Regions from separate parts of the Peribacillus sp. NPDC096622 genome, predicted to be linked through region 1. Evidence: riboswitches for the same ligand, from Rfam matches in the RefSeq annotation. Region 1 holds a riboswitch; each other region holds the start of a gene.
The links. A riboswitch is a leader RNA that binds a small molecule or an ion and turns the genes downstream of it on or off. The one in region 1 is predicted to bind S-adenosylmethionine.
Positions count from the first base shown of each region.

Region 2: another riboswitch for S-adenosylmethionine. It lies ahead of mtnK (S-methyl-5-thioribose kinase); the one in region 1 lies ahead of mmuP (S-methylmethionine permease).
Region 3: another riboswitch for S-adenosylmethionine. It lies ahead of ACIQYG_RS05455 (methionine ABC transporter ATP-binding protein); the one in region 1 lies ahead of mmuP (S-methylmethionine permease).

Region 1 is NZ_JBIWES010000004.1:236,927-247,956, reverse strand. Features, by position in the region: gene ACIQYG_RS10040 (nitroreductase family protein) at 1-395, opposite strand, end outside; gene ACIQYG_RS10035 (ring-cleaving dioxygenase) at 638-1,615, shown strand; gene ACIQYG_RS10030 (ring-cleaving dioxygenase) at 1,640-2,587, shown strand; gene ACIQYG_RS10025 (alpha/beta hydrolase) at 2,587-3,195, shown strand; gene ACIQYG_RS10020 (flavin reductase family protein) at 3,214-3,822, shown strand; SAM riboswitch class I at 4,058-4,160, shown strand; gene mmuP (S-methylmethionine permease) at 4,244-5,638, shown strand; gene mmuM (homocysteine S-methyltransferase) at 5,628-6,590, shown strand; gene ACIQYG_RS10005 (hypothetical protein) at 6,839-7,006, shown strand; gene ACIQYG_RS10000 (helix-turn-helix domain-containing protein) at 7,574-7,948, opposite strand; gene ACIQYG_RS09995 (asparaginase) at 8,179-9,168, shown strand; gene aspA (aspartate ammonia-lyase) at 9,192-10,622, shown strand; gene glpT (glycerol-3-phosphate transporter) at 10,894-11,030, opposite strand, start outside.
Region 2 is NZ_JBIWES010000004.1:383,366-394,395, reverse strand. Features, by position in the region: gene ACIQYG_RS10770 (ATP-binding protein) at 1-1,475, shown strand, start outside; gene ACIQYG_RS10765 (hypothetical protein) at 1,629-2,336, shown strand; gene ACIQYG_RS10760 (YozD family protein) at 2,515-2,685, shown strand; gene deoD (purine-nucleoside phosphorylase) at 2,918-3,622, shown strand; gene ACIQYG_RS10750 (lmo1851 family serine protease) at 3,904-5,361, shown strand; gene ACIQYG_RS10745 (LCP family protein) at 5,480-6,367, shown strand; gene mtnA (S-methyl-5-thioribose-1-phosphate isomerase) at 6,521-7,567, opposite strand; gene mtnK (S-methyl-5-thioribose kinase) at 7,582-8,784, opposite strand; SAM riboswitch class I at 8,863-9,016, opposite strand; gene ACIQYG_RS10730 (carbon-nitrogen family hydrolase) at 9,088-9,870, opposite strand; gene ACIQYG_RS10725 (pyridoxal phosphate-dependent aminotransferase) at 9,970-11,030, shown strand, end outside.
Region 3 is NZ_JBIWES010000002.1:433,067-444,096, forward strand. Features, by position in the region: gene ACIQYG_RS05425 (acyl-CoA dehydrogenase family protein) at 1-560, shown strand, start outside; gene ACIQYG_RS05430 (arsenate reductase family protein) at 702-1,058, shown strand; gene gcvH (glycine cleavage system protein GcvH) at 1,154-1,534, shown strand; gene ACIQYG_RS05440 (toprim domain-containing protein) at 1,629-1,994, shown strand; gene ACIQYG_RS05445 (thioredoxin family protein) at 1,998-2,306, shown strand; SAM riboswitch class I at 2,456-2,562, shown strand; gene ACIQYG_RS05450 (O-acetylhomoserine aminocarboxypropyltransferase/cysteine synthase family protein) at 2,663-3,973, shown strand; SAM riboswitch class I at 4,091-4,203, shown strand; gene ACIQYG_RS05455 (methionine ABC transporter ATP-binding protein) at 4,357-5,391, shown strand; gene ACIQYG_RS05460 (methionine ABC transporter permease) at 5,384-6,052, shown strand; gene ACIQYG_RS05465 (MetQ/NlpA family ABC transporter substrate-binding protein) at 6,068-6,904, shown strand; gene ACIQYG_RS26940 (YuzK family famiily protein) at 7,716-7,856, shown strand; gene sufC (Fe-S cluster assembly ATPase SufC) at 8,304-9,089, shown strand; gene sufD (Fe-S cluster assembly protein SufD) at 9,105-10,406, shown strand; gene ACIQYG_RS05485 (cysteine desulfurase) at 10,406-11,030, shown strand, end outside.

The DNA.
Region 1 (11,030 bases):
AATTGTAAAATGGCAGACGATTGGTTCGACCAAATCTGAAAATTTTCGGCATTCGTTTTGTATTTTTCTTGGAGCCTATTTATTATGGCTTGGTCTTCAAAGAATAAAACCGTTCCATACCCATTTATAAATGACCTCATTTTTTCTTCCGTTTTTTTAAAATCTTTGTCACCGACTGCTTTTCTTAATGTTTCTTTCGTGATATGCCATAATTGGTCGTGGCTTTGACCAGTTAATACAATCACTCTTGCACTTTGGGAGTTGAAAGCGGAAGGGGAGTATTGAACGGCATGATCGATAACTTCTTTAATCCTTTTATCAGGAACAACATATTCCTTGCTAAGGGAATAATAAGAGCGTCTATCTTCAATTGCGCTAAAAAAATCTTTAACCATATATCACACCTCCATTCTTATACCGATTTATTTTGACCTGAATTTTTTATTTTATAATAAGTGAATCCGGGTGAAATTATTTGAATGAAAATGGTTGACAATTTTATCCCTGTCGTTTATCTTTAAATCAAGATATTTGCATTAAAAGTATTATGTTAGGTTAAATACCTTGAATTCGAGATATTATTTGCGGATTATTTCATCTCCTTAAGGGGAGATTTATAAAGATAGGAGTGGTACGGATGGAATTAAAAGGATTACATCATGTTTCGGCGATTACAGCAAAAGCGGGAAATAACTTTGAATTCTACACAAAAGTCTTAGGAATGCGATTAATCAAAAAAACGGTGAATCAAGATGATGTTCGTGTGTATCACTTATTTTATGGAGATCAAATTGGTTCACCGGGAACGGAATTGACGTTTTTTGAAATTCCAAATGCTGCCCGCACTCATGAGGGAAACAATAGCATTTCAGAAATTTCTTTAAGGGTGAGGGATGATGAAGCGCTAGGATATTGGAAAAAACGGTTTGTGGAATTCAATATTGAGCATGATGAAATATCGAGCCGTTTTGAAAGAAAGGTGCTTTCTTTTAAAGATCCTGAAGGGCAGAGGCTTCTTCTGGTTTCCGATCAGGATAATAACGGCGTTCAAGGAGGATTTCCGTGGGATGGCAGCCCAGTACCGAAAGAGTTTTCCATCCTTGGATTAGGGCCAGTAAAACTTACAGTACCCAATATTGCACAAACAGAAAGTGTTCTTATCGAGGTATTGGGGTTCAGGAAATCAGGCACATACCCATCGACAATCAGGGGGCAAAATCCGATAGTCGTTTATGAGACGGGTGAGGGGGGGACAGGAGCGGAACTCCATATTGAAGAAAGGAATGACATACCTCGGGAAAGGTTGGGGAGAGGTGGAGTACACCATGTTGCCTTCCGGGTGGATACTGAAGAAGAATTGAGAAAATGGGTAGAAAAAATTAGTGAATCGAAATTCGTGAACTCTGGATATGTGGACCGCTTTTATTTCCGTTCACTCTATTTTAGGGAGCCGAATGGCATATTATTTGAACTAGCTACTGATGGACCTGGTTTTGAAGTGGATGAAGCTGAGCAGCACCTAGGTGAGAACCTTGCTCTGCCACCTTTTTTGGAATCGAAAAGAAAGGATATTGAAGCGAATTTAAAACCACTGAATACAAAGTCAACTAATTAATTAACCGGAAAGGAAGTAATCGGCATGCAAAAGCAAAATGCAGGAATACATCATATAACCGCAATTGTAGGCAACCCTCAAGAGAATGTGGATTTTTATGCTGGAGTATTGGGAATGCGTATGGTGAAAAAAACCGTTAATTTTGATGATCCAGGTACCTACCATTTATATTTCGGAGATGAATCCGGTTCACCGGGCACTATCATCACTTTCTTTCCTTGGCCTGAGGCATACCGAGGGACAATTGGCTCCGGACAAGTGGGGATTACAACGTATGCCGTTCCGGAGGGATCAATTGGCTTCTGGGAAAAGCGTTTGGATAAGTTTAACATAGACTTTGAAAAGGTTTCACGTTTCGGTGAGGAATATCTGGAATTCCAAGACCCACATGGTTTGCAACTTGAACTGGTTGAGCGTAAAGAAGGTAAAAATAGCGAGTGGTCATTCGGCGGTGTACCAGCTGATAAGGCGGTCAAGGGATTCGGCGGTGCTGTATTATTGACGTCAAAACCGATCAAAACGATGGAACTATTAGTGGAAGTGATGGGCTTGCAAAAGATTGGGGAAGAGGGAGATTTCATCCGCTTCAGATCCACATCGGATATTGGAAATTTGATCGATGTTAAAAAAACGGTTTTACCAAACGGTAAAATCGGAGTGGGAACTGTCCATCACATTGCATGGCGTGCGAGCGATAATGAAGATCATAAAGAATGGAGGGAGCATATCGGTAACCATGGCTATGGTGTGACACCCTTTACAGACCGTCAATACTTCGATGCCATTTATTTCAGGGAAGATGGAGGCATACTCTTTGAAGTTGCCACAGATCCACCTGGCTTTGCTCATGATGAAACGAAGGAAACGATGGGCAGTAAATTAATGCTGCCGCCATGGTTGGAAGAAAAACGGGAAGTTATGGAAAAAACGTTACTGCCGGCAGTGCCGAGAGTACTAGAGGAGGATAAATGATGAAACATATTTTTCAAAAAGGAAGTAATCCAGAAGCTCCGTTACTATTGCTTTTACATGGCACTGGAGGAACGGAAACAGATCTCTTGCCATTATCGGAAATGGTTTCACCTGGTTCATCCATATTGAGCGTACGGGGAAATGTACTTGAAAACGGAATGCCTCGTTATTTCCGACGGTTAGCTGAAGGGGTTTTTGATGAAGAGGATTTGATCTTCCGAACGAAGGAACTTTATGACTTCTTGGAATTGGCGTCCGGAAAATATGACTTCGACCGTGACAGAGTGGTGGCATTAGGTTATTCCAATGGTGCAAATATAGCGGCAAGTTTGCTGTTCCATTACGAGGGGGCATTACAAGGAGCGATTCTTCATCATCCAATGGTTCCTAGACGAGGGATCGCTTTGCCTTCCCTCTCGGATATTCCTGTATTTATTGCTGCAGGAAAAAACGATCCGATTTGCCCGGCAGCAGAAACTGATGAACTTAATCAACTTTTACTGCAAGCTGGCGCTACAGTTGAAGTTCAGTGGGAAAATCACGGTCATCAGTTAACACGTTCAGAGGTTGAGGCAGCAGGTTCCTGGTTTCAAAAGAAATTTTTATAAGAATGAGAGGGAATGAAGATGATTTCTATTAATCCTGAAAGTCTGACTGAACGGGATAATTATAAGTTTTTGACTGGAAGCATTATACCTAGACCTATTGCGCTGGTTACGACACAATCCGAAACCGGTACGATCAATATAGCGCCGTTCAGCTTTTTTAACATAGTTAGTTCAAACCCTCCGATGATTTCCATTTCTGTTCAACGGAAAAAAGGAGTTTCAAAGGACACAGCCCGTAATGCAATTCAAATAGGTGAATTCGTTGTTCATATCACTGATGAAAATAATGTTGCTGATGCAAATCGAACGGCAAAGGAACTCCCATCTGACGAAAGTGAATTGGGTCTTACTAATTTCACGCCGACTGTTAGTGATAAGGTATCCGTACCAGGATTGCTAGAAGCGAAGGTACGTTTTGAATGTACATTAGAGCAATCGATACCATTGGCAGGTTCCAAGAATGAACCTGGTTGTGATTTACTGATAGGGAAAATAGTCTGCTATCATATAGAGCAAGATATTTACCATAATGGCCGAATTGATCAGAATGGGCTAAAACCTGTAGCAAGATTAGCAGGTCATACCTATACAAAACTAGGGGAATTATTTGAAATAGAACGTCCTTAAGGAAAAAGATAAAAATGGCGACATCTTATAAGATGTCGTCATTTTTTAAAAACCAATATGATCCCGGTTAGCTTTATTTGCAATTTTTATTACGCGAAAGTTCCAAAAATAAGCAATCATTTTAATATTAATGACGCAGGCGCCATGAACATTAGTAATTAAATGGAAGTCTTTACACTACGAAACAAAACTTGACAATTTTTTTATAGATTGATAAAGTTATAAAAAAAATAATTTCTTATCCAGAGAGGTGGAGGGACTGGCCCTATGAAACCTCAGCAGCAGGTCCACAAAGACACTGTGCTAATTCCAGGGGGTGAAACCTTGATAGATAAGACCGTACGTGTTTATTTGTCAGTAACGCACTCTTTTTTAGAGTGCGTTTTCGTTTTTTCTGGATGCAAGATTAAGGAGAGTAAGAATGGAGAACAAAAGGAAGCATGATTTTCAAAGGCAAATGCAAGCACGGCATATAATAATGCTATCGCTTGGCGGGGTGATTGGTACTGGTTTATTCTTAAGTTCGGGTTATACGATTCACCAGGCTGGTCCGTTTGGCACCATCCTTTCGTATCTGATTGGTGCATTAGTGGTTTATCTTGTCATGCTATGTCTAGGTGAACTGTCAGTGCATATGCCCGAGACAGGTGCGTTTCATAGTTACGCAGCCAAATACATCGGACCAGGGACAGGGTATACAGTAGCCTGGTTGTATTGGCTAACCTGGACTGTTGCACTAGGTTCGGAATTCACGGCTGCAGGATTGTTGATGCAGAGATGGTTTCCATCAATCAGTGTCTGGATATGGAGTGCTCTATTCGCCATTTTGGTCTTGGCATTAAATGCATGGACCGTTAAGTTTTTCGCTGAATCCGAATTCTGGTTTGCGTCTATAAAGGTATTCGCTATCGTAATATTTATTATTCTGGGAGCTGCGGCAATGGTAGGTTTTATTCCAATAATTAACGCACAATCAGCTCCGTTATTTTCCAATTTTACAAGTGCTGGTTTATTTCCAAATGGTGCCTTTGCCATTCTAATGACGATGCTCGCGGTGAATTTTGCATTTTCTGGAACTGAATTAATCGGAATTGCAGCTGGGGAAACTGTGAATCCAGAAAAAACGATACCAAAGGCAATCCGTATGACATTATGGAGATTGATTATCTTTTTTGTAGGAACCATCGTTGTATTATCCGCATTATTGCCTGTTTCGGATGCAAGCGTATTAGAGAGCCCCTTTGTTGCCGTTCTAGAACGAATTGGAGTGCCATATGCAGCGGATATTATGAACTTTGTTATATTGACGGCCATTTTGTCCGCTGCAAACTCAGGACTATATGCCTCATCCAGGATGCTTTGGTCACTTGCAGATAAGAAAACTATATCACCAATATTTGCAAAATTGACAAAACGGGGTGTTCCGGTATATGCAGTCCTTTTCAGTATGTTGGGCGGTGTTCTATCACTTTTCTCGAGTATTATTGCACCGGATACTGTATACATAGTGCTTGTATCCATTTCTGGACTAGCCGTGGTTATGGTTTGGATGAGTATCAGCGCGTCACAGTTCCTATTTCGCAGACGATATATAAACGAAGGAAACTCAGTCAATGATTTGGCTTATCATACACCATTATATCCACTCGTACCAATCGTTTCTTTTATGCTATGTCTTGCTTCTTGCATAGGAATTGCATTTGATCCTACACAAAGAATTGCATTATATTGTGGCATTCCTTTTATTTTGTTTTGCTATGGAAGTTATTATCTGACACAAACTTATAAGAAAAGAGGAGTAAATCATGAAGAATAAAATTAACCCAATTGAAACAATCTTACGAGATCATTCAGTCATGATTTTGGACGGGGCTTTAGCTACAGAGCTTGAAAGGCATGGGTGTGATTTGGACGATCCCCTGTGGTCTGCACGAGTATTACTTGAAAATCCAGAAGTGATTTACCAGGTTCACTCTGACTACTTTCGAGCTGGTGCTGACTGTGCGATAACGGCAAGCTACCAAGCAACAGTTGAAGGTTTCGCCCTCCGCGGAATACAAGAAAAAGAGGCATTGGATCTAATCCGGAAAACGGTTTTACTTGCAAGAAAAGCAAGAGATGAATTTTGGAAGGAAGAATATCAAACGATTAGACCTAAGCCATTGGTTGCTGCATCAGTTGGACCTTATGGGGCTTATCTTGCAGATGGGTCAGAGTATGTAGGGAACTATGGTGTTTCAGATGAAACGTTAGCGGCATTTCATCGCTCGCGAATATCAGCTTTGATTGAAGCAGGAGCTGACATTTTAGCATTTGAAACGATTCCTTCCCTGCAAGAAGCAAAAGTATTACATTCATTATTGAAAGATTATCCAGAAGTTTACGCTTGGCTATCCTTTTCTTTGAAAAATGAAAAAGCGATAAGTGATGGTACATTGCTGGAGGACTGTACCAGATTGTTTGGGGACAGTGAGCAAATTGCCGCAATTGGCATTAACTGTGCGCCTGTATCAATTATCACGGAAGCCATACAGGTGTTGCGTGCAAACACGCATAAACCAATTATCGTTTATCCGAATTCCGGTGAATCATATAATCCAGAAACTAAAACATGGCATGGTCAAGAATCATGTAACAGGCTCGACCTGAAATCTGAAGAATGGCACCATGCGGGGGCACGTATAATTGGGGGATGTTGCAGAACGGCTCCTGATCATATTGCAGACATTTCAAGGAAGTGGCGACCTTCCGTGGTAATATCCTCCTAGCCATTCTTTGTCATCAAAAATGTTTTTATTAATTATGTAAGTAGTGGGTAAACCTATAAACAAAAAGAACAGGAAGCGTCATAATCTGGCAGTTCCTGTTCTTTTTGGGGCTCTTTTTTTCAGATTCGAGTTATTTGAAAAGGTTGTAATCCACCCTGCTGCAAAACAGTAAAAAGAGAAATTAAATCATATTTTTTTCGTGCTTGGGAAAACTATACAAACAATGAATAGAAAGGAGAGAATGAGTTATGAGCCGTGGTAAAAATTTTAATCACAAAGAAAAAGGACATCCAGGAAATTTACCCAATAATAGAATTAGCGAAGAGAAGGAACACAGTCGCCAGTATGAACAGATTGAGGATATTGTCACACATGAAGCTTTCAAAAATCGGGAAAAAGAAGATGAGATGCCTTAATATATTGAGATGCAGTATATTTGTTGAGTCATTATATTGAGCAATTTTCCATTTCTTTAAGGGGATTATTAAATTTCGTATTCCAATAATATAAGCACATGAATTAATGACATAACCTCAACTTCATGTTGCTTCTTGTTTGGGCTTGATTTTCAGACGGGGGAAAACCATGAGCTGTGCCATGGTTTTTTCTTTCATTGCAAATAAACCAAGAGTAAAATCGGAGATTAAACTGAAATCAAACTTCCCTTGATGGAAAAGGAAATAAGTTAATGAAGAAAACAGAATAATGAAGATGGATGACCTTTTAATAAGCCGACTTTCTTCTATATAGTTAATAAAACTTAAATTTCTAAACAAGGGGCATTATTAGTATATTCTCTTGTCGTCCAGAAATCGTTTCGTGCAGCGTCAAAAAGGGCGAACTTAACGATTGATCAGAACCGACTTACCTAATTGGTGAAAGCCGCGGTGTTTTACGGTTTTAATAAACATGCCAGGTAGTATAAGAACCTGCTGATAAAGTACTGTTCGTTCCCCAAATACAAGTCTTAAACTCAATGTCTGCTATGTTTCATTTTGTTTATCGCGATTGATTTCCACTTCTCGTTTAGCTCTAATAAAAGCGATAAATTGAATCGTTTCCTCTTCAGAAAGAGAGATTCCATCGACAGCTAGCTCCATATCTGATAAATCCGTTAATTCCATTACTTGAGGTGACTCTGTGTTAATATCCTTATATGGATAATCCACTCGGCCTAGAATGTAATCAGTGGATGTATCATATAAGCCTGCCAATAAATTAATCGTTTCTAATGAAGGGCGGCGGTGGCCCGATTCGTAACCTGCATAGGTACTCTTGGCGATTCCGAGTCTGTCAGCAGTATATTGCAAAGACCACCTTTTGGCCTTCCTTAATGTAGTCAATCTTTTTAAAATCATTATTATTACTCTCCTTTTATATAAATCCATTATAACATCATTTTGAAAAAAGTGTACGCGTAATGAATAACTTTAGCTTGATTTCACTATGAAACATGACTATAATAACATGTGGTGTACGCGTAACATGTACATTTACAGCGAAAACAACCTTTTCTGAGATGATTAGAGTGATAGTGAAACAGGGAGGCTTTTTAGGGGGTAGTATATTGGAAAAGTTGAAATCAAAAATGAAGAAGTTGATGTTGATTACTACAGGTGGTACAATTGCATCGTTAGAAGGAAAAAATGGACTAGTTCCAGAAATGAAAGCTGACGAAATTTTAGGTCACCTACCGGGATTGGATTTACTATGTCAGATTGATAGTAAGCCTTTGATGAATATTGATAGTACAAATATGCAGCCGGAAGATTGGACAGAAATGGCACAATCCATCCATGAGCACTACCAAGATTACGATGGCTTTGTGATTACCCATGGAACAGATACAATGGCTTACACTTCAGCTGCGCTCTCATATATGTTACAAGATTTAGGGAAACCAATCGTCATTACAGGTTCTCAGATCCCAATTGCCTTTAAAAAGACAGATGCCAAAAGAAATATCTCTGATGCGATTCGGTTTGCTTGTGAAGATATTGGAGGAGTATATGTTGTTTTTGACGGCAGAGTCATTCAGGGTACGAGGGCCATTAAATTGAGAACGAAAAGCTATGATTCGTTTGAAAGTATTAACTATCCTTATATTGCTACCATATTCAAAGATAAAATTGAGTATCTAAAGCCAGTTCATTCACCAAAGAATAAGGAAGCTAAGTTAGATGCTTCCCTATGTACTGAAGTTGCCTTGGTCAAGCTGCATCCCGGTATTAAGCCTGAATTCTTTGATTTTCTGAAAAATCATTGTCGGGGAATCGTAATTGAAAGTTATGGAAGCGGTGGTATTCCATTCCAAGGAAGAAATATTTTAGAGAAATTGAATGAGTTAGTACAATGTGGAATATCCGTAGTCATCACTACCCAATGTTTAGAAGAAGGGGAAGATATGGATATTTACGAAGTGGGACGGAAAGTGAACAAGAATGTCATCATTCGTTCCAGAAATATGAATACAGAAGCCATCGTTCCGAAGCTGATGTGGATATTAGCTAAGACGCGGGATCCTAAAAAAGTGAAGGAAATGATGGAAACACCGATTGCAGAGGACATTACATTCTAGAACAAACAAAGGGGCAAGAGGAAATGTTGATAGAAGAGAGAACATACCGAATCGAGAAAGACTTTCTTGGGGAAAAGGAAATTCCGGCAGATGTTTATTATGGAATACAAACTTTACGCGCAGTAGAAAATTTTCCGATTACCGGTTACAAAGTCAATGAAGAAATGATTCGTGCACTAGCCATGATTAAAAAAGCGGCCGCTTTAGCGAATATGGATACCAAACGGTTATATGATGGTATTGGAAGCGCTATCGTCAAAGCTTCTGAAGAAGTGATCGATGGAAAGTGGCATGAATATTTCATCGTTGACCCAATTCAAGGCGGTGCGGGTACTTCGATGAATATGAACATTAATGAAATCGTTGCCAACCGTGCGTTAGAACTTATGGGGCACAACAAAGGTGATTATGTGCATGTTAGTCCAAATAGCCATGTTAACATGTCACAATCAACAAATGACGTATTCCCAACTGCCATTCATTTATCAACACTACGACTTTTGGAGCAATTGTTACAAACAATGACCAAGATGAGTGGGGTTTTAAAGGATAAAGCAAAACAATTTGATCATGTTATCAAAATGGGACGCACACATCTTCAGGACGCAGTGCCGATTCGCCTTGGTCAAGAATTTGAGGCTTACAGTCGCGTGTTGGACCGGGATATAAAACGAATCAGTCAATCACGTCAACATTTATATGAAGTGAATATGGGAGCAACAGCAGTGGGAACGGGATTGAACGCAGATCCGCGTTACATTGAAAATGTTGTTACATATTTAGCTGAAATCAGTAACTTGCCGCTTGTAGGAGCAGAGCATTTAGTAGATGCAACCCAAAATACGGATGCATATACTGAAGTGTCAGCTTCATTGAAAGTATGTATGATGAATATGTCTAAAATTGCTAATGATTTACGTTTGATGGCTTCAGGTCCGAGAGCGGGATTAGGAGAAATCACACTTCCAGCCCGCCAACCAGGTTCATCCATCATGCCAGGAAAAGTAAATCCAGTAATGCCGGAATTAATTAATCAAGTCGCTTTCCAAGTGATCGGGAACGATAATACGATTTGCTTAGCATCAGAAGCAGGACAACTAGAGTTGAACGTAATGGAGCCAGTGCTTGTATTCAATTTGTTGCAATCAATCAGCATTATGAACAATGCTTTCAATGTCTTTACAGATTATTGTTTAGAAGGCATTGAGGCTAATGAGCAACATTTAAAAGATTATGTCGAACAAAGTGTTGGAGTGATTACAGCAGTCAATCCGCATCTTGGGTACGAAGTGGTTTCACGTATTGCCCGTGAAGCGATATTGAAAGGGAAATCAGTTCGCGAACTTTGTTTACAATATGATGTGTTGACAGAAGAGGAATTGGATCTGATTCTAAACCCTTATGAGATGACAAAACCCGGAATAGCGGGAGCTTCTCTTTTTGATCGGCAATAACCAGTATATTGGTAGAAAACATTAATCTTTATGATTTTTGATATAATGACTATGCCTTTAGGACCGTTGGTATAAAGGCATAGTCATTTTTTTTATACATTTATGGTATGCCAACCAACCGTCCGTAAGCTGCTTATGGGTATCTGAGCTGAATATTCAGTTATTTTTACCGATCTAATCATGGAGGGGTTAAACTATTCATGGAAAACCAATCCCCCTTAGAATATATCTAGGGGGGATTGGGAAGCTTGAGCTCAATAATATGCCTGTGTTAGCCCTTTACTACTTCCTGTCCTCGAACATTCCATGTAAATGCAAATACCACTACTGCAAGTACACAAGAAATCGTAATTAATGTAAAACCTGCATTCCAGCCTGCAAAGTCAACTACATATCCCATAATAGCAT
Region 2 (11,030 bases), 150 kb from region 1:
ATTATTACGGTGTCTTGCATTTGGATATGGAAGGCAATGTCATTGCAGATACATCCAATAAAATGATCGGGGATAACCTTGCGAAGAGAATATGGTTCAAAGAGGCCATAGAAGGTCATGAATTCCTTTCTGATGTTTATAAAACCCGGGCCTTCGCAGAACCTATAATAGCTTTGAGTGCGCCGGTATATGATAATTCAGGGAAAATGATCGGAGTCGTATCCACAGCTTTCCGGTTGGAAGGGCTTTGGGAGATGATGGAGAAAAAGGCTAATGAAATTAGCGATAAATACCCAGTGAACTTTTTCATGATCAATCAAGAAGGCATCATGATTTCGAAAAAAGACCCACATGGCATTATGCAGGATTCTGCCTTGAAAGAAATGGGATTAACGAAAGATAAGCTGATGGGAGCGTCGTTATCGGATGAATTGTACAGTGAAGAGAATGGGGAAAAAATATATTCCATCCAGCCTGTCCATACGATAGCACAAACAGAGAATAAATGGTTTGTTGTTGTGGGTGCTGATAAGAAACAGGTATTTCAACCCTTGAATGACCTATTAACACGGTACCTGACAATCTACAGCATCGTTTTTGTTTCTATCATTCTGGCTGTCTATTTACTAACAAAGACCCTCGTACGGCCAGTTCAAGAACTTGTCGGAGCGACAGAGGAATTCATAGGAGGAAAGGAATTCATCATTTCCGACAATAGAAGCTTCGAGGAAATGGAAAAATTGAACCTTGCTTTTCTAAGAATGATGGAAACGATTGAAGATCGTGAGAGGGAAATCGTCCGTACGGAAAAATTGAAATATGTTGGCCAGCTTGCTGCCGGTGTCGCCCATGAAATCAGGAACCCGTTGACGACAATAAAGGGCTTTTTCCAATTATTGAAGAGCCAGGATCATGATAAATCATTGATAGAAAAATATAGCGATGTCATGCTTCATGAAGTGGATAGGGTCAATGTATTTGTGACACAACTTCTTGATTTGGCAAAACCGCATCAACTGGAATGGGAGAAAATCGATTTAAAGGATTTCCTTGATGAAATTATAGATACTTATACTTCCTCAATTCCGAGTTCTCATGTAAGAATAATTAATAGGGTGACACAATCCGTCATTGTTTATTCAGACAGGAACCGGTTAAGGCAGGTTCTCTTGAATGTCTTGAATAATGCTTGTGAAGCCATTGAAGAAAGGGGGCGGATTGAACTACATCACAATTCCGTGTCCCAATATATAAGGTTAGTGATCAGCGATGATGGAAAAGGCATCAGTCCCGAGAATTTAAAAAATATCGGTATGCCCTTTTATACCACCAAACCGGATGGAAACGGATTAGGTGTAGCGACATGCATACAAATAATGGAGGAATTAAAAGGGAAATTCCAAATTGAGAGCGCCCGTGACGAAGGAACGAAAGTGACGCTCACAATCCCCACTACGAATCGTCTCATTAAATGAGGCGGTTTTTTTTGTTTGTAGTGCCCTTTAATAAATGGGCCGGTTAATTAGCTAAATGAGCAAAATGCCCTCTTATTTCCATTAACCTCCATGTTTGTTTGTGCATATAATTTACTAATCAAACGATAAGGACCATATTGGGGGATGTCTCTTATGGGCAAAAAAAAACAGCCGAAATTTAAATTAGGCGATACAGTCGTAATAACAATGTATGGGACAGTCGGGAATATAACCGATGTGAAATTTCTCGATGGTGCTTATGTGTATGAAGTGAACTATAGTGAAGGTCTTTATATCGAAAAAACATTGCAATCGATAAATGAATATGAAGGAGAAATCCTTTATCCGAAAGAACAAATCGATATTGAATATAAATATTTATTAGGTGACTTGGTCCAAGTGGATGGATATGAACAGGATTATTTCAAGATTATCGGCTATCGAACGGAAATTTGGCGCTATAAGGAAAATGCCTGGGAGGATGTAATCTATGAGTTATCAAGAATCTCTGATGGTGAATGGCTTGAAGCTCATGAAGAAGAACTGACTTTGATTGCCGATGCCAAACGGGCAGATGGAATCATTAAAAAATTGGGTCTGCTCCTTCCTCAAAAGAAAAATGAGCTTGCTATCATTGCTAAACAAAACAACCCTGGTAAAGGTGAGCGAGAAATGACAATGACAAAAGATGAAAAAAAGGAAATGATTGATGGACTGTTGGATTTATATAATGATTATTGTAAGCTCTACGAACATTTTGGCGATGATGAATATCGTCACATCATGAAAATCGCCCTTGCTAAAATTGAAAAAGCTGCAGAGGAAATTTATCCAGATCATAAAAAGAAGCAAACGAAGTGAAAGGTATCCCAAACTTTTAAAGGGCAATTTCCAAATTCCCTATAGAAGTATCCATACAAATAGAACACGAATGGAACTTGATAACTATAGGCCATTCATATGTTTTTCCATTATGGGATGCCTTAGTGGTATATTTGTCTCTACACATTCATAGACCTTTAAATAAGGGGGCGATGATTTGCGAGAAATTGAGGTTTTTATTGATACAGAAGAGATAGCGGAATTCTTTTTTCAAGAATTGATAAGACGGGGCTATCTTCCAACAGAAGCTGAAGTTGAAGATCTTGCTGACATCACATTCGAATATCTTCTTGAAAAATGCATAATTGATGAAGAAGTCGAAGAGTAACCTGTCATAAGACGGTTAGCAGCTTCCTTTCCCTTAATTTCATTAACCATTTAAAAAAAGACGGCGGACCACCGCCGTTTTGTTTGCGATTTAGGAAGGGTGCCAAAAGTCTTTTTCCTGATTTCCATTTTTTCAAGTTCCAGATAAGGTTCGATTTTCCTAACTTGTGGTTGATATGGTATAGTAGTTTTTGAATATCATTTCAACCACAAGTTAAGGAGGACATAGTCGTATGAGCGTACATATTGGTGCAAAAGAGAATGAAATTGCGGAAACGGTCTTACTTCCTGGGGACCCGTTGCGTGCAAAATATATTGCTGAAACATTTTTAGAGGATGCTAAACTTTATAATGAAGTTCGTAACATGTTTGGATATACAGGGACATATAAAGGAAAACGAATTTCTGTACAAGGTACAGGCATGGGTGTCCCATCCATTTCGATTTACGTAAATGAATTGATGAATAGCTATAATGTCCAGAAGCTGATTCGTGTTGGAACTGCAGGAGCGATTCAAAAAGATGTAAAAGTCAGGGATGTGATCCTTGCAATGAGTGCTTCCACCGATTCCCAAATGAACCGCATGACTTTCGGCGGGGTGGACTTTGCCCCGACCGCGGATTTCGAATTACTTAGAAAAGCTTATGACGTCGGCACGGCTAAGGGCTTGCAATTGAAGGTCGGTAATGTATTTACGGCCGATCAGTTTTATAACGATAATAGTGAATTGGAAAAATGGGCAAAATACCAAATCCTTGCGATAGAAATGGAATCAGCTGCCCTTTACACGCTTGCTGCTAAATTTGGCCGCCAAGCTTTATCTGTATTGACCATTTCCGATCACATTTTAACCGGTGAGGAGACGTCGTCGGATGAGCGCCAGTCAACTTTCAACGAAATGGTTGAAGTGGCATTGGAAGCAGCTATCCAGGACTGATAATTGGATGTAAATGACAGGCGGGTGACCAGGAATAAGTGATGCTGTATAATGGCAGTTGGATACAGGCTCATTTGTTCCATGGTATCCGCATTTTTGTAATATCAGGAGATGCCTGTTTTCCTTGGACCATTTTCCCTGATTTGAAGTTTGCTAAAAAAATACATATGGTCATAAGTTGTTATTTTTGATAACTATTATTTTTCGATTGGCTTGAAAGCTGATAAAATAGGAATGAAATCGTTTATATCGTCATGAAGAATGAAAGTGGTGAGGCTTCAGTGGAAGAAGAAAATCAAAAACAGCCAAAAGAGGCAGGGAAATTCATTAAAATAAAGAAGTTTACGTTCATTATGGGGATTTTCTTAGTCATATTTCTAACTGCAGGGATTACTACAATAGCCTTGACCTTTGGAGATGAAAAAGTAGAGTCATTAGCACCGGATAAGCATGCGGAATTTGAAAAGCTGTATTCTACATACGATACGATAAAAGATAACTATTATGAAGAGATTGATGAAGAAAAGCTGGTTGACGGGGCAATTAATGGAATGATCGAATCATTGGATGATCCATACTCTGCTTATATGGATAAAAAGGAAGCGTCGAGTTTCCATGAGAGCATCTCTTCATCTTTTGAAGGAATCGGTGCTGAGATTCAGGAGCAGGATGGACAAATAATGGTGGTCTCACCAATAAAAGGGTCCCCGGCAGAAAAAGCTGGAGTAAAACCGAATGACATTATATTAAGTGTGGACGGTAAAAGTGTTGAAGGACTGAGCTCTTCTGAAGCTGTCCTGAAAATCAGGGGCGAGAAGGGTACGAAAGTTGATCTATCCATTTCAAGAGCTGGTGAATCGGAACCGATTGAGCTGACCATTAAACGGGACACAATTCCGATTGAGACGGTTTATGCGGAAATGCTTGATGATGGAGTTGCAAAAATCCAAGTGACCAGTTTTTCCGAACATACAGTCCAAGAGCTGAAAACGGCGCTTGAGGAAATGTCCAAGAAGGACATGAAGGGTCTCGTATTGGATTTGCGGGGAAACCCGGGGGGACTGCTTGAACAAGCAATAGAAATGGCAAGCCTGTTCATACCTAATGGGAAAGTGGTCCTTCAAGTTGAGGATCGCAGCGGGAAAAAAGAAGTATATAAATCGGAGAATGATGGAGAACTGAAAATCCCGGTAGTCGTGTTGATTGATGATGGAAGTGCCAGTGCTTCCGAAATCGTTGCAGCGGCTGTCAGTGAATCTGCGGACATTCCATTGATCGGTGTCAAGTCATTTGGGAAAGGGACAGTGCAGACTGCCCAAGACTTCAAAGATGGATCTAACTTCAAATATACGGCAGCTAAATGGTTGACTCCTGAAGGCAATTGGATTCATAAAAAAGGGATCAAGCCGGATATTACTGTGAAGCTTCCTGATTATGCGAGCCTTCCGTACATTTCGCCCGATAAGGAATTGAAAGCATCCGATTCTTCGAGTGAAGTGAAAGCGGCTGAAGAGATGCTGAAGGAAGCAGGCCATGATCCAGGTAAGGTAGATGGATTCTTTGATGAAGCAACCACGAATGCTGTCATAGCATTCCAAAGGGAACAAAAAATTAAAGAAACCGGCACCATTAAGGATGATACTACCGTTAAATTGATGCAGGTCATCCGCGAGAAAATCCTTAAGAACGACACACAAGTGAAAAAAGCGGTAGAAGTATTAAAGAAAGAAATAAAATAAATGATATTGCCCGAAAAGCCTGCCAACGATTATCGTTGGCAGGCTTTTTTGTCGTTTTCATGCATAGGATTCCAACATTAGGCAGAGAATAGGGGTAATTTTCCAATGAGGTGAGGTAATGAAAGAAAAGGTATTGTTCATATATCTCTTGATCTTGATTCTGGCAGGCTGCACCTATGCCCCTTTACCCAAACAAAATGGAAATGAAGGTACGGAAAAAAAACTAAACAATGAAGAGAACCAGGAAAGCGAGAAAACATTTCTGTTAATAGGTGTTGACACAAGGGGAGAGCAAAAATCTCGGTCAGATGCGATTATCCTGGCAAAATACTTTCCTGAGCAGGAGAAACTGAAGCTGGCTTCCATTATGCGTGATAGTTATGTGAAAATCCCCGGGAATAAATCAGGATATAACAAAATAAATGCTGCTTATTATTATGGTGGACGGGAATTACTCAAGAAAACCATACGGGAAAACTTTGATGTCAAGGTCGATCATGTAGCGGTAATCGACTTCCAGGGATTTGTGAAGATGGTCGATTTACTTGCCCCTGAGGGGGTGGCGGTGAATGTGGATCAGGAAATCATTGATGATATGAGCATCCAAGCAAGCGTCGGTAAAAATATTCTACACGGTGAGGAATTATTGAAATATGTCCGTTTTAGACATGACGATGAAAGTGATTTTGGAAGGGTAGAGCGTCAACAAGAAGTTATGGTTCAATTAAAAACAGCGTTTATAAATCAAATCACATCCTTCGAAGGGATGGCAGCCCTTCCTGGTATCATAGAACAAGGGCTCTCGTACTTGGATACAGATATTGGTCTGAAAACAATAATGGAAATGGGTCCAAAAGCCGTCTTCCATACCCCGGACACCGTCGAAACCTTAAGGGTTCCAGTGGAAGGAAGCTTTAAAGATGAAATATATCCCCAGTCCGGAGCCGTTTTGGAAATGGACTACACTAAAAATAAAAAAGCACTTCAGGAGTTCTTTGCAAAATAATGAGAATTTTGGAAGTCCATTTTATTATCGAAAGTGTTCGGATTTAATTATTGTATTATAGACCTCGCAAGAATAATCATTATCGATCACCTTTAAGAAACGAGAGGGATACGAAATCCTTCTCGTTTTTTATCACCAATAAAGGAACCTGGATCAATTAACAAAATGCGGAATGTTTTTGAAGAAATCAGGTGTTATGATTCCGTTTTCGGTAATGATGCTTGTAATTAGGTGATTCGGTGTAACATCAAAGGCTGGATTGAAAGTCTTCACGTTTTCCGGAGCGATCCTTATACCTTGAATGAAGGTGATTTCAGCTTCATTCCGCTCTTCGATCGGGATGGATGTGCCGGATTCGATAGAAAGGTCGAATGTGCTTGATGGTGCGGCTACATAAAAGGGGATACCAAAGTGCTTGGCTAATATGGCCAATCCCAATGTCCCGATTTTATTTGCTGTATCTCCATTGGCCGCAATCCTGTCGGCCCCGACGATAATTCCATTTATTCGTTTCTGGTGAATTGTATGGGCAGCCATATTATCAGAAATTAAGGTGACATCAACCCCCGCTTGCATCAATTCCCAAGCCGTCAAACGCGCCCCTTGCAGGACAGGCCTGGTTTCACATGCATACACTTTTAGCGGAAAGTCCCTTTCTTTAGCCAGGTGGAAGGGAGCCAAGGCTGTGCCATACCGAGCTGTGGCGATTCCCCCAGCATTGCAATGCGTTAGAATGGAATCTCCTCTAGTGAATAGGGATAAACCATGTTCCCCGATTTTCCTGCACATTTCTTCATCTTCAGCAAAGATGGCTTTAGCCTCCGATACAAGTGCTTCCTTGGCAGTTGAAATGCTTTGCGCAGCCTGCAAGGTGTTCTCCATCCTCCTTAACGCCCAAAAAAGGTTGACTGCAGTTGGCCGGGAAGATGCGAGTTTTTCAATATGCCTCGTTACGTTTTTCTTGAATTCCCCTAATTCAGCGGTTGTTTCCATTTTGGCGCCAAGTGCAACACCAAATGCTGCCGTCAGTCCAATTGCTGGGGCACCGCGAACTTTTAATGTCAAAATGCTGTCATATACATCATCAACAGAATGAAGTTCAATAAATTCAGTTATGGAAGGAAGGGCTTGTTGATTTAATAATGTAATATGGGTATCATCCCATTGTACCGAATATGGTAAGGGTGCTAGTGTAGTCATGTGCAGGTCTCCTTTTAAATGGTTGAGTAAGATGGCAGTGTACGTTGCTTCAACGCTTCAATTATAGTTGGAACATCCAATTCCTCCCGTTTTTTAATTAAAAAAGAACCAATTTCCAATGTTGCCGTTTTGGCAGCGATCCTTGTTTCTTTATCTTCAATGACGTTTAAATCGGCTACATGGGAAAGGCCAATGGTTCGCCGAATCAGTTCGCAGCCTGCAAAACCGAATGCATCTTTTTTGAATTTTGTCAGTAAATAAGGCAGATAACCTTTCACATGGCGAAATGGGCTTTTATTTTGGCCTTCCCATAATTCGGTGTAAGTTTCTTCAAAGGCATTCCAAAATTCATAAAGGAGCGTGAAAATCTCTTCCTTTCCGGCGCCATTGCGTGTTACTGCCTGAAAGAGAAGGTTGGCGGTGTATTGACCAAGGTCAAAACCAACTGGCCCATAAAAAGCGAATTCCGGATCAATAACCTTTGTTTCGGTTTCACTTGCAAATATACTTCCAGTATGTAAATCTCCATGAAGCAAGGCTTCCTGCTCGGTTTCAAAGCTTTGTTTCAGTTTGGCGACCTCAAGTATCACTTCTTGATCATTCCATATTTTTTGGGCGGCATCTGTCAATTCCACCTCGAAATCTCCCGGGAGTTCCTCAAAAAATGGATCCGTGAAAATAAAGACCTCAGTGATTTTACAGAGTTCGGGATTCGTGAAATGTCGGGCCACCTCCTTTTTCGCAGAGGGTTCTAAATGATAATCGGATGTATAAAATGCCGTCTTCGCAACATACTCACCAATATGCTGTGAAAGCAATGGATATGAATCGCCATCGATCAATCCTGTTCTAACGATTTTCAAGTACGATAAATCCTCCATTACTGTGATGGCAAGCTGTTCATCCGAATAATAGACTTGCGGTACGAATTCGGGGCAATAACTTCTGAAATGAATCAGCGCATTCGCTTCAATGGCTGCCCTTTTCAGTGTCAGCGGCCAGCTTTCACCAAGTACCTTGGCATAAGGGACCGCTTGTTTGATTATTAGTCCTTTGTTTGTGACCGTGTCTGTAATATGAAAAACATAATTTAAGTTTCCATCGCCGATTTCATTACATTTCAAACTTGCATCCGCATTGACCAACCCAAGTTTTTTTGCAAGGGTTATAGCTGTTTCGTTTGTCAATCTCTTAAAATTTGAATGGTTTTGAGTCATTCTTTTCCCCTCCAGATTCAAAATAAGAATAAAAAAGCCTCTTTCATATAGAAAGAGGCAGAAGTTTTGGCTTCGGACCTCTTATCTTCCAGAAAATGAATTCTGGTGGAATTAGCACCGTGCTCTGTGGATTTAATAATCCGGCGGAGGATCCGCCCCATTTCACAATGGTATTACAGTCGGTTGCTGGGCTTCATAGGGCCTTTATCCCTCAGCCTGCTCTTGATAAGAGTAAATGTTTTCTGAAATTTTAATCTTCGGGAAAATAATATCAACTTTTTAAATAGTTTGTCAATGGGTAAATTAATAAAAATCAGGACGGCGATCTTCGAATACAGGTATTTTGTTGCGTGCTTCCGTAACTTTGTTGAAGTCCAAGGTGCCTGTCAAGAGTTCGTCTCCTTCTCCGGCTTCACTTACGATATTCCCCCATGGATCAATAATCAAGGAATGACCCGCAAATATATTATTGATATCCGAACCTGTACGATTAACGGCTACAACATAGGCTTGGTTCTCGATAGCACGGCTTATCAATAAGGCTCTCCAGTGATCGAGTCTCGGCTTTGGCCATTCAGCCGTAACGAATAGAACTTCCGCGCCTTGAACGGTATGGGCTCGCTGCCATTCAGGGAAACGAATGTCATAACAAACGAACCCGGCACATATTTTTTCATCAAGAGTAAATAAACCATCTTTTTCACCTGGCTGCAGGAAATGATGTTCATCCATTAATTGAAATAAGTGAAGCTTATCATATTCTTTAATGAGCTTTCCATATTTATCGATGATGAGCATGGTGTTATAGATTCCCTTGCTTGTTTTTTTCGCAATGGAACCGCCGATGATGTGAATCCGGTGTTTCTGTGCCTGTGTTTTAAGAAATTCAATCGTTTTTTCTGCCTCTTGATCTGCAATCTCATTCAGCCTGGTCAAATCGTATCCGGTTGTCCAAAGCTCTGGTAATATGACGATATCGGGTTCGGACCGAGCTGCTTTTTCCATCCATTGTTCTGCAACCTGAAAATTGATATCTGGTTGACCGAAGGCTATATCCATTTGAATACAAGCTATTTTCCACTTCATCGTTTAAAACCCCCACATGTAAAAAATGCTTTACAAGACTACGATAAACATATATCATTTGTGACTAGAATTTCAAGAAATTTCAGAGAAGGTGTATAAATGGTGCAATTCGAAAAATCCGGACTGCTTCAGGACCTGCCCAAGCAGTTTTTTGCTTCACTAGTCGCAAAAGTCAATGCGATCACGGAGCAAGGACATGATGTCATTAATTTAGGCCAGGGAAACCCTGATCAGCCGACGCCGGAACATATCGTCAAAAGTTTGCAGTCTGCAGCTGAAAAAACGACTAATCATAAATATTCGCCATTCCGGGGACATCAATATTTAAAAGAGGCTGCTGCCGTCTTTTATGAACGAGAATACGGTGTCAAGCTGGATCCGAATAGTGAAGTGGCGATTCTCTTCGGGGGAAAGGCGGGTCTTGTCGAACTGCCGCAGTGTTTATTGAATCCAGGTGATACGATCCTTGTTCCAGATCCCGGCTATCCGGATTATCTTTCCGGTGTTGTTTTAGCCCAGGCAAAGACCGAACTGATGCCCTTGACAGAAGAAAATGATTTTCTTCCGAAATACGATGACATACATAAAGAAGTTCTTGATAAAGCCAAAATGATGTTCTTGAATTATCCGAATAATCCCACAGGCGCTTCTGCCACTGAAAGTTTCTTTGATGAAACCGTCTCCTTTGCAAAAGAACATTCAATTTGTGTGGTCCATGATTTCGCCTATGGGGCAATAGGATTCGACGGAAAAAAACCGAAAAGCTTTCTCCAGGCGGAGGGAGCGAAGGATGTAGGAGTTGAAATATACACTCTATCGAAAACATACAATATGGCAGGGTGGAGAGTCGGCTTCGCAGTGGGCAATAAAAGTGTAATAGAAGCTCTTGAACTATTACAAGACCATCTTTATGTGAGTCTCTTCCCGGCGATACAGGAAGCTGCGGCAAGCGCTTTACTTGATTCACAGAGCAGTGTAGAGCAGTTAGTGAAGATGTACGAGGGGCGAAGGAATGTTTTCATTGAGGGATTGAGGGCAATCGGCTGGGATGTCAAAGCGCCTGCGGCATCGTTTTTTGCCTGGCTCAAAGTACCTGGAGGTTTTACGTCCGAGAGTTTTGCGGACTATTTATTAACGCATGCCCATGTAGCTGTTGCCGC
Region 3 (11,030 bases), on a different contig from region 1:
AAATCAATAGATTGCTTGTCCCGGGAACTTTCTTGAAGAAAGCGCTTAAAGGGGAATTGCCGCTACTTCAAAAAGCTCAAGGCCTGCAAGAGGAATTAATGATGATGATGCCGGAAGAACCTGGCGATGAGCCACTGGCACAAGAAAAAATGCTTGTTAGGAACGCTAAGAAAATCGGTATTTTGGCAGCTGGGCTTGCGGCACAGAAATACGGAAAAAGTCTTGATCAAGAACAAGAAATCCTCTCCAACATTGCTGATATCGCATCCCTTGCCTATGCAGCTGAATCCGTAGTATTGCGTACGGAAAAGGCAATTGCAACTACAGGTCTGGAGAAGAACAAACAAAAAGTGCTTTACACTGAAATCTTCGTTCAGGAAGCTTTCAATGAAATAGAACAGCATGCAAAGGAAACGTTAATTGCGGTGGAAACAGGGGATACTCTTCGCATCATGCTTTCCTCGCTCCGCAAGCTGACTAGACACACTCCGATCAATGTCATTGCGAAAAAACGCGAAGCTTCCGTCAAGGTAATCGAAGCGGAAAAGTATGCTCTTTAAGCAATGAGTCAGAATCCGTAAAGGGAATGCCCGCAATGGCATTCCCTTTATTTCAATTGATGAAATCGGATTGGAAATTCAAAAGACATTTCGTTGTATTGCGTGGTAAAAACGGGTATTCTATTGATAGGTGGTGAAATGATGGGCTTAACATTATATTGGTACCCAAAATGCGGTACATGCCGTAATGCGAAGAAGTGGCTGGATAATCATGAACTGCAATATGAAGCGATCCATATAGCGGATAATCCCCCTTCGCGAACTGAAATAGAACAACTATATAAAAACAGCAATTTGGAGTTGAAGAAGTTTTTCAATACTAGCGGTCAAAAATATCGGGAGCTGGGCTTAAAGGATAAGCTGAAAGAAGCTTCTGAAGCAGAGATGCTTGATATATTGTCCACAGATGGCATGCTTCTGAAAAGGCCGATTGTTACGGATGGCACCAAAGTGACGGTAGGTTTCAAAGAAGAGCAATTCGAACAGGTTTGGAACTGAAATTTCACAAAATATTTGGTTAATTCCTTACTTAAACAAACAATCTACCTTATAATGTAATAGATAAAATAAGATGTACATATGGAGGGTTAATTATGACAACACCAAAAGAACTTCGTTACACTAAAGAACATGAATGGGTCAAAACGGAAGATGGAACAGTGCGCATTGGAATTACGGCATTCGCACAGTCCGAGCTTGGGGACATCGTATTCGTTGAGCTTCCGGAAATCGGCGATGAATTGAAAGCGAACGAACCATTTGGAAGTGTTGAATCCGTTAAGACCGTTTCTGAGCTTTATGCACCTATCAGTGGCAAGGTTGTTGAAGTAAACGAAGATTTAAGTGACAACCCTGAATATGTAAATGAGTCTCCTTATGAAAAGGCATGGATGGTCGTGCTTGAACCATCTAATGGCAGTGATATTGAAAACTTGATGAGCGCTGAAGAGTATGAGAGTTTAATCAACGGTTAATAAGAAGGAGAGGGGGGACTGAAAAGGCCTGCTCTCTTTTTCATTTTGTACAGTGGGTGAGTTGCGCACATAATTCGTGAGATGGAGTGATGACATGGAGTGGGGCGAATTCGAAAAAGTGATCATAGTAGAAGGCAGTTCCGATAGAAGAAAAGTTGCCTCCGTTTTAAATGAAGATGTGGAAATAAGATGTACGAATGGGACCATATCATTAACTAAGCTGGATGAATTAGTGGAAGAATTGATGGACCGTGATGTTTATCTCCTTTTTGACGCAGATGAATCAGGAGAAAAGCTGCGGAAGCAGTTCCGAAGGGAAATGCCGGAAGCGAACCACCTGTATATCAATAAAATATACAAAGAAGTGGAAAGCTCACCCGAACATCATATCGCAACTGTGCTCCTATCTGCCAATATGAATGTGAAAATGAAATTTTTAAGTCAAAGGGTGAACGACTAATTGATGCAGGAATGGAAAGAAGAAGAGTGTAAGCTTGCTGTTGAAAGTGGGGAAACCTTTTGCTTATATTTATATACGCCTTTATGCGGCACCTGTCAGGTGGCATCCAAGATGCTGACGATAGCCTTGGAGCTTTTCCCGGAATTGAAGGCAGGCAAAATGAATATGAACTATGTCCAAGCAATTGCCGAATCATATGAAATCGAAAGTGTTCCTTGCTTATTGCTTTTCAAAGAAGGACAGCTGCACAAAAAAATATATGCCTTTCAATCCGTTCCTTATTTGTACGGATTGCTTAAGGAAATCAGCTAGGAAACCAATCAGATCCGTGGTTGGTTTCTTTGTTGCGTACATTTGAATGCAAGTTGAAAATAAACAAAGAATATTCTAACAATTCATTGACTGATTTATTCTAAAATGCTATATTTTGAATTAAGTAAAGTAACGGCAGAATTTAATAGTTCTTATCAAGAGTGGCGGAGGGACTGGCCCGACGAAGCCCGGCAACCGGTATAAATTTTATATACGGTGCTAATTCCAGCAGAGTGTTGGCTCTGGTAGATGAGGTGTGTTCTTGAAACCTCTTCTTATTGAAGTGGTTTTTTTGTTTATAAAAGGCCAGATTTCATATAATTCCAATTAAATCCATAAAAAAGAGGAGAATTAATATGTCAGGGAAAAAGTTGCGTTTCGAAACATTGAGTGTTCATGGCGGTCTGCAAGCTGATGAAACAGGTGCCCGTGCAGTTCCTATCTACCAAAGCAATGCATACTTGTTCAAAGACACCGACCATGCAGCGAAATTATTTGGCCTAAAGGAGAATGGCTATATATATACACGGCTTCATAATCCCACGGTCAGCGTTTTTGAGGAAAGAATGGCCTTACTGGAAGGCGGTATCGGCGGATTGGCAACGGCAAGCGGAATGGCGGCCATCTCACTTTCAATCCTGAATATTGCCGCTTCAGGGGATGAGATTGTTTCAGCCTCTACCTTATATGGCGGTACGTATAACCTTTTTGAAAATACTCTTCCTAAATATGGGATAAAAGTGAAATTCGTTTCTCCAGATGACCCTGAAAATTTTAAAAGGGCGATTACGCCAAGAACTAAAGCCATTTTTGCTGAAACGATCGGAAATCCAAGTTTGAGGGTGCTTGATATTGAAGCGGTAGCGAAAATCGCCCATGAAGCCGGCATACCTTTAATCATTGATAATACCTTCGCGACACCGTATCTTTGCAGACCAATTGATTTTGGAGCGGATATCGTCATCCATTCCGCTACAAAATGGCTTCTTGGAAATGGAACGACGCTAGGCGGTGTCATCGTGGATGGAGGGAAATTCGATTGGAACTCGCCAAACTACCCTGGCTTCACGGAGCCTGACCCAAGTTACGACAATCTGGTATACGCCGAGGCAGTTGGACCTGCCGCATTCATAACGAAAGCCCGAGTCCAGTTACTCCGTGATTTGGGCCCTGCGCTAAGTGCCCAAAGTGCATTCCAGTTTACGCTTGGACTTGAAACGCTCCATGTTAGGATGAAAGAGCATCTATCAAACACCAAGTCTGTCATTAAATATTTAAAAAACCATCCTGCCGTGACTTGGGTTTCACATCCCGGTGATGAGGATCATCCCGATAAAGCCCTTGCGGATAAATATTTGCCAAAGGGAGCTGGATCTGTCGTCACATTTGGGATACAAGGTAATCGCGAAGCTGGGGCAAAACTTATCAATTCGGTGGAATTATGGTCCCATGTGGCGAATGTAGGGGATGCGAAGAGCTTGATCATCCACCCAGCCAGTACGACCCATCAACAATTGAATGAGGCAGGTCTTGCAAAAGCGGGTGTGCGTGCCGACCAAGTCCGTTTATCCATTGGGATTGAAAATGTAGAGGATTTAATAGAAGATTTGGAGCAGGCAATTGAAAAGGCGACGAATATCGTCTCCTTGACTTCCAAAACGGTTTAAGCAAAGTTCCTGTTCATTGTTGTACTAGAAATAATATACATTGCGCTCCTTTTTTATCTATGATAAAATTTCACCATACTAAAGAACTTAATGTTGTACAAATATTCTATATATTAGCTCTTATCAAGAGAGGTGGAGGGATGTGCCCGATGAAACCCGGCAACCGACAAGGAGATTTCCTTGGAAAGGTGCCAATTCACACAAAGTTTAATCACTTTGGAAGATGAGAGGAAGGCCTGTTTCTTCACCTGCCTTTCTGCTCATGCAGAAAGGTTTTTTCTATTTTTATGGGGAAAACCTTTGCAGGATATGAGAAACAGACTAATAATGTAGAGAAATCAACTAAGTTCATAGGTTTTATTGGATAAAAGAGGTGAGGATTAATGATTACATTGACGAAAGTCAGTAAGCTTTTCCGAACAGGAAAAGGAAACAGTGAGACGATCAAGGCTGTAAATAATGTGAATGTTGAAATAAATAAAGGCGAGATTTTCGGTATCATCGGTTACAGTGGAGCGGGGAAAAGTACTTTGATCAGAATGCTCAATGGATTGGAAACACCGACAGAGGGATCCGTTGTGGTGGCTGAGAAGGAAATTTCAAAAATTAAAGGGGCTCAGCTCCGTAAGGCCCGTCAAGAAATCAGCATGATTTTCCAACATTTCAATCTATTATGGTCAAGGACCGTTCAGGAAAATATTTCTTTCCCATTGGAAATTGCAGGAGTTTCTAAAACTGAACGAACCAAGCGTGTGAACGAATTGATCAAGTTAGTCGGACTGGAAGGCAGGGAAAAGGCCTATCCTTCACAATTAAGCGGGGGGCAAAAGCAAAGGGTGGGAATTGCCAGGGCTCTGGCAAATGACCCTAAAGTGCTGCTGTGTGATGAAGCGACTTCTGCCTTGGATCCGCAGACTACCGACTCCATACTGGAATTGCTTGTTGACATCAATCAGCGCCTGGGATTGACGATCGTCTTGATAACACATGAAATGCATGTGATTCGTAAAATCTGCCATCGCGTCGCCGTGATGGAAAGCGGGCAAGTTGTTGAACAGGGACCTGTCCTGGATGTTTTCAAGAATCCTAAAGAACAAATGACGAAGCGTTTCGTGCAACAGGTAACGGAACCAGAAGAAACGAAAGAAACGATGGACCATTTGCTCGAACGCTATCCTGCAGGCAAAGTGATTCAATTGACCTTTGTAGGCGATCATGCAGAAAGCCCATTGATCACCAAGCTTGTACGTAACTTCGAGTTGGATGTCAATATCGTTCAAGGTAAGATATCCCAAACAAGAAGCGGTTCATATGGAACATTGTTTATCCATCTAGATGGCAAAGAGGATGAAATGCTCCGCGCAATCGAATTCATTAAAGCACAGCAGGTAGGCGTGGAGGTGATTACTCATGCTTGAAGAATTATTGCCGAATGTTGATTGGGAAGACATTATTGAAGCTACGAGGGAAACGCTTTACATGACAAGCGTCTCTGTAGTGGCAACCTTTTTTATAGGCATAATATTAGGATTGATCCTTTTCCTGACAGGGAAGGGTAATATGTGGGAAAACCGGGCAGTCAACGGGATCATGAGTGCTGTCGTCAATATATTCCGTTCCATTCCATTTCTTATTTTGATCGTGCTGCTCATTCCTTTCACTAAAGCGCTTGTCGGTTCCATGATCGGACAGAACGCTGCACTGCCCGCACTTATTATCGGTGCGGCCCCATTTTATGCGCGTATGGTTGAAATCGGCCTTCGTGAAATCGATAAAGGTGTAATTGAAGCCGCTAAATCGATGGGGGCAAAAACGAGCACGATCATTTGGAAGGTCCTGCTTCCAGAGTCGATGCCTGCCCTTATTTCCGGGATTACGGTAACATCGATTGCATTGGTTGGATATACCGCAATGGCCGGGGTCATCGGTGCAGGCGGGCTTGGTAATCTAGCCTATTTGGAGGGTTATCAAAGAAATCAAAATGACGTTACGCTTGTAGCGACGATCGTTATTCTAATTATCGTCTTCATAATTCAAATTATTGGAGATGTGATTACATCTAAATTGGACAAAAGATAAAGGGAGATGAATAGGATGAAAAAGTTTTTAGGATTTGCATTAATTTTAGTGTTATCCATCGCTTTGGCTGCTTGTGGAAGTGAAAAGGATAAAAGCGGCAGCGATATGGAAAAAGAATCGAAGAAAATAGTTGTAGGGGCATCCAATGTTCCGCATGCTGAAATCCTTGAGGAAGCTAAGCCGCTTCTTAAAGAAAAAGGAATCGAATTGGAAATCGAAACGTTCCAGGACTATGTTTTACCGAATAAGGCGTTGAATGATAAGGAATTGGATGCTAACTACTTTCAGCACATTCCTTACTTAGAGTCGCAAATTAAAGAAAATGGATATGATTTCGTCAATGCTGGAGGAATCCATATCGAGCCGATTGCTCTATATTCACAAAAATATAAAAGCATTGATAAACTTCCGGAAGGCGCAACAATTATTATGAGCAGCTCTGTTGCTGATCATGGACGCGCTTTATCCCTTTTGGAAAAGAATGGCCTGATCACTTTGAAAAAAGGCATCGATAAAACGACGGCTACAACTAAAGACATCGTTGAAAATAAGAAAAACCTTAAATTCGATGCAGATTATGAAGCGGCCCTGCTTCCTAAAATTTATGAGAGCGGCGAAGGCGATGCAGTCTTGATCAATTCCAACTATGCAATTGACGCGGGTTTGAATCCGCTTGAAGATTCGATTGCGATTGAAGATTCGGAATCACCATATGTGAATGTCATTGCCGTAAACAAAGGTGACGAAAATAAAGAAGCGATAAAAGCGCTTGTAGAAGTATTGCATTCTAAAGACATCCAAGATTTCATTCTTAAAGAATACAAAGGTGCAGTTGTACCGGCGGATAAATAATTCAAGAATGGCGACCTGATTTAATTCAGGCCACAGTTTGTAAGGAAAAAAGGTTTCGGAATGGTCTCATTCCGAAACCTTTTTGATTTTTTATTGGATTTGAAGCAGTTAAAGCGATTTGTACTCTCGATAGCCCTCTTTATTTGTTGTTGAGTGCAGATGGGCAGAGATAACAACCTAAACGCTCATATTCCACATAGCCATGGTTGCGGAAGAATCTTTCTTTTGTTCGAGGACGTTTATAGAGTAAAGCTGGTGTTTTGTTAGTTGCATCTGTGTCAACAGCTTCAGGTTTTCCAACTTCTTAATCATTTGTTCAACCAAAGGCTCTTAAGAAAACGAGTATCATGAGTATTTCCGGGTATTACTATCGTCCCAACACAAACCCGTTACGGTCTGCTGCCGCATAGATGAATAGGCAAGCTGGTTTGTTCGTTCAGCTTCCAAACATGGAGAAGTGAGGCACTTTATCATGGAAACCTTAGGTGAAAGTGATTGTTTAGTCTTAGTGGATTGGAACGGAGGGTACGAGACTCCTGCGGGAAAAGCGCCGAGGGCGGACCGCCCGCGGAAAGCGAGTGCCTGAAGTGGGAAGTAACTTTCAAATTTTGAAAACCTAAAAAACTAAAAAACTGTAGACAAACTCATTAATCATCCAGTTTGTTTACAGCCTGCGGCCTAATTTAATTCGTTTCATGTTTAATCAGAAAAAGTAAAGGGTATAGAGATAATGAAATGATACGCAAATTTGAAAGGATGGTTCACTATCAATACTCTGGATTTAAATGTAACAAGCGAAATGGAAAAGGCGATGCAGTCTTCACATGGGATTGGCTACAGTGAGTACAGTAGAAACTTAGACCTCCGTATCGAGGTTGAGAAAGAACGGGATAGGGAACATGTAAAGTGCAACAAAATGGTCCAGGACCTACAACGCAAAATTCACGGCTAAGCATATAAAAGAGTTCTTTAAAAGATCGGTCTGTAGAGGTAAAATGGAAAGTGGTCCATAAAATAAGGGGTTTCCTTATTGGATGAACTTACATAATACCTGACAGTCCGATTTTTTTCTTTTTAAAGCGGAACGTTCATACCTTGCAATCGAATTCTTTGAACATATAATAATAAGGACAAGGATTTGCCGAATAATAAGATAATTTTAACAAAAGCTAAAATAAGTATGAATATGCAGTAAACAGGCCATATCTGTTAGTATTGTAAGGATAGGGCAGGTTTTTAATATGGCCGAAGTGGAAACCCCTATCTATTTAGTTGATTCCAAATTGGATTTGTTATAAAATTGGAATGAGAATAAAGTGAGAATGCTTTTACGTAAATTAATGAAAGTAATCTTTACTTTCTGGTAATAAAATTGGAATTAGTTCACGGAGGTATTATTATGTCAGCTTCTACATTAACGGTTAAAGATCTTCACGTATCAATTGAAGGCAAAGAGATTTTAAAAGGGGTAAACCTTGAAGTTAAAGGTGGAGAAATCCATGCGATCATGGGGCCAAATGGAACTGGTAAATCCACTTTATCATCAGCGATCATGGGTCACCCTAAATATGAAGTAACTAGCGGAAGCATCACATTCGATGGTGAAGATGTATTGGAAATGGAAGTAGACGAGCGCGCTCGTGTCGGTCTATTCCTAGCTATGCAATATCCAAGTGAAATCAGCGGTGTTACAAATGCAGACTTCTTACGTTCTTCCATTAACGCACGCCGTGAAGAAGGCGACGAAATTTCATTGATGAAATTCATCCGTCAAATGGACCAAAAAATGGAATTCCTTGAAATGGATGAAGATATGGCGCAACGCTATTTGAATGAAGGTTTCTCAGGCGGAGAGAAAAAGCGCAACGAGATTCTTCAATTAATGATGATCCAACCTAAAATTGCAATCTTGGATGAGATTGATTCTGGTCTAGATATCGATGCACTTAAAGTCGTTTCAAAAGGAATCAACGAAATGCGCGGAGAAGACTTTGGATGCTTGATCATCACTCACTACCAACGTCTATTAAATTATATCACTCCTGATTTTGTACATGTAATGATGCAAGGTCGTGTCGTGAAATCAGGCGGTCCTGAACTTGCTGCCCGCTTGGAAGCGGAAGGTTATGACTGGATTAAACAAGAATTGGGCATTGAAGACGAAACTGTTGGCGAAGAAGCGTAAGTAGGAGGATTTGCAATGACTACAGAAACGAAATTACCGTTTGAACAAGAGGATATAAGCTCCTATTCAACTAAAAATAATGATCCAGCTTGGCTATCCGAGCTTCGGATTCAAGCGTTTTCTGAATTAGAAAAGCTCCCGATGCCAAAGCCGGATAAAACGAAAATCGATAAATGGAATTTTACTTCTTTCCAAACTCATACGGTTGAGAGTGAAGCTTTTGCCTCTTTAGAGGAGCTTCCGGAAGAAATTAAATCCATCGTTGAAGAAAATGAAAACTTATACATTCAACGCAATAATACGCCGGCACATATCAATCTGTCAGCAAATGTGAAAGAGCAAGGCGTCATTTTTACGGATATTTTATCAGCGGCTCGTGACCATGCTGAGCTCGTGCAAAAATATTTCATGAAAGACGGCGTTAAAATAGATGAACATCGTTTAACGGCACTTCATGCTGCATTGGTTAATGGGGGAGCATTCCTTTATGTTCCGAAAAATGTAGAAATCAAAGAGCCGATTCAATCGGTATTCCTATTGGATAATCCAGATACTACACTTTTCAACCATGTCTTGATCGTAGCTGAAGATAATAGCTCTGTCACATATGTAGAGAACTATTTCTCAACCGTTGATTCCAACGAAGGGGTTGCCAACATCGTAACTGAAGTGTTTGCAAATGCGAATGCCAAAGTCGAATACGGTGCGGTCGATACCCTTTCAAAAGGTTTCACGACATATGTTAACCGCCGTGGAGTGGCAGGACGTGACGCGCGTATTGAGTGGGCGCTTGGCCTGATGAACGACGGAAATACGATTTCGGATAATACAACATATCTAATGGGCGATGGCTCTCACGGTGATACAAAAACCGTTGTAGTCGGACGCGGGGAACAAAAACAGAACTTCACGACAGCCATCATTCATTATGGCAAACGCTCTGAGGGTTATATCCTTAAGCATGGTGTCATGAAAGACGCAGCATCCTCCATCTTTAATGGAATTGGGAAAATAGAGTATGGTGCTACAAAGGCCAATGCCGAACAAGAGTCACGCGTTTTGATGTTAAGTGAGAAAGCACGCGGAGACGCCAACCCGATCCTCCTGATTGATGAAGATGATGTAACGGCTGGTCACGCCGCTTCCGTCGGCCGTGTCGACCCGCTTCAACTGTATTATTTAATGAGCCGTGGTATTACAAAGAAAGAAGCAGAAAGACTTGTCATTCACGGATTCTTGGCCCCTGTTGTTAACGAGCTTCCAATTGAGGGAGTCAAAAAACAATTAGTAGCGGTCATTGAAAGGAAAGTACAGTAATGAACCCATACGAAATTCGTAAGCTTTTTCCAATATTAGATCAAGAAGTCAATGGTCAGCCATTAGTTTATTTAGATAGTGCTGCAACCTCTCAAAAACCGGCTGCAGTGATTGAAGCGATTGAGCAATATTACCGCGGATACAACTCGAATGTTCACCGCGGGGTGCATACACTAGGAACAAAAGCTACGGATGCGTATGAAGGTGCACGTGAAAAGGTACGTAAATTCATTAATGCTTCTTCTACAGAAGAAATCATCTTTACCAGAGGCACAACGACTGCTTTAAATACTGTAGCAAGAAGTTACGGTGGTGCAAATATTAAAGAGGGTGACGAAATCGTCATCTCTTACATGGAGCATCACAGTAATATCATTCCGTGGCAGCAGCTTGCCAAAGAAAAAGGCGCTGTATTGAAGTATATTCCGCTTCAGGAGGACGGCACGATTTCCATTGACGATGTGAGGGCTACAATTACGGAAGCAACGAAAATCGTGTCCATCATGCAGGTTTCGAATGTACTTGGCGTTATCAATCCTGTGAAGGAAATCGCCAAAATTGCCCATGATCACAATGCTGTAATGGTAGTCGACGGGGCACAAAGCACGCCGCATCTAAAAGTGG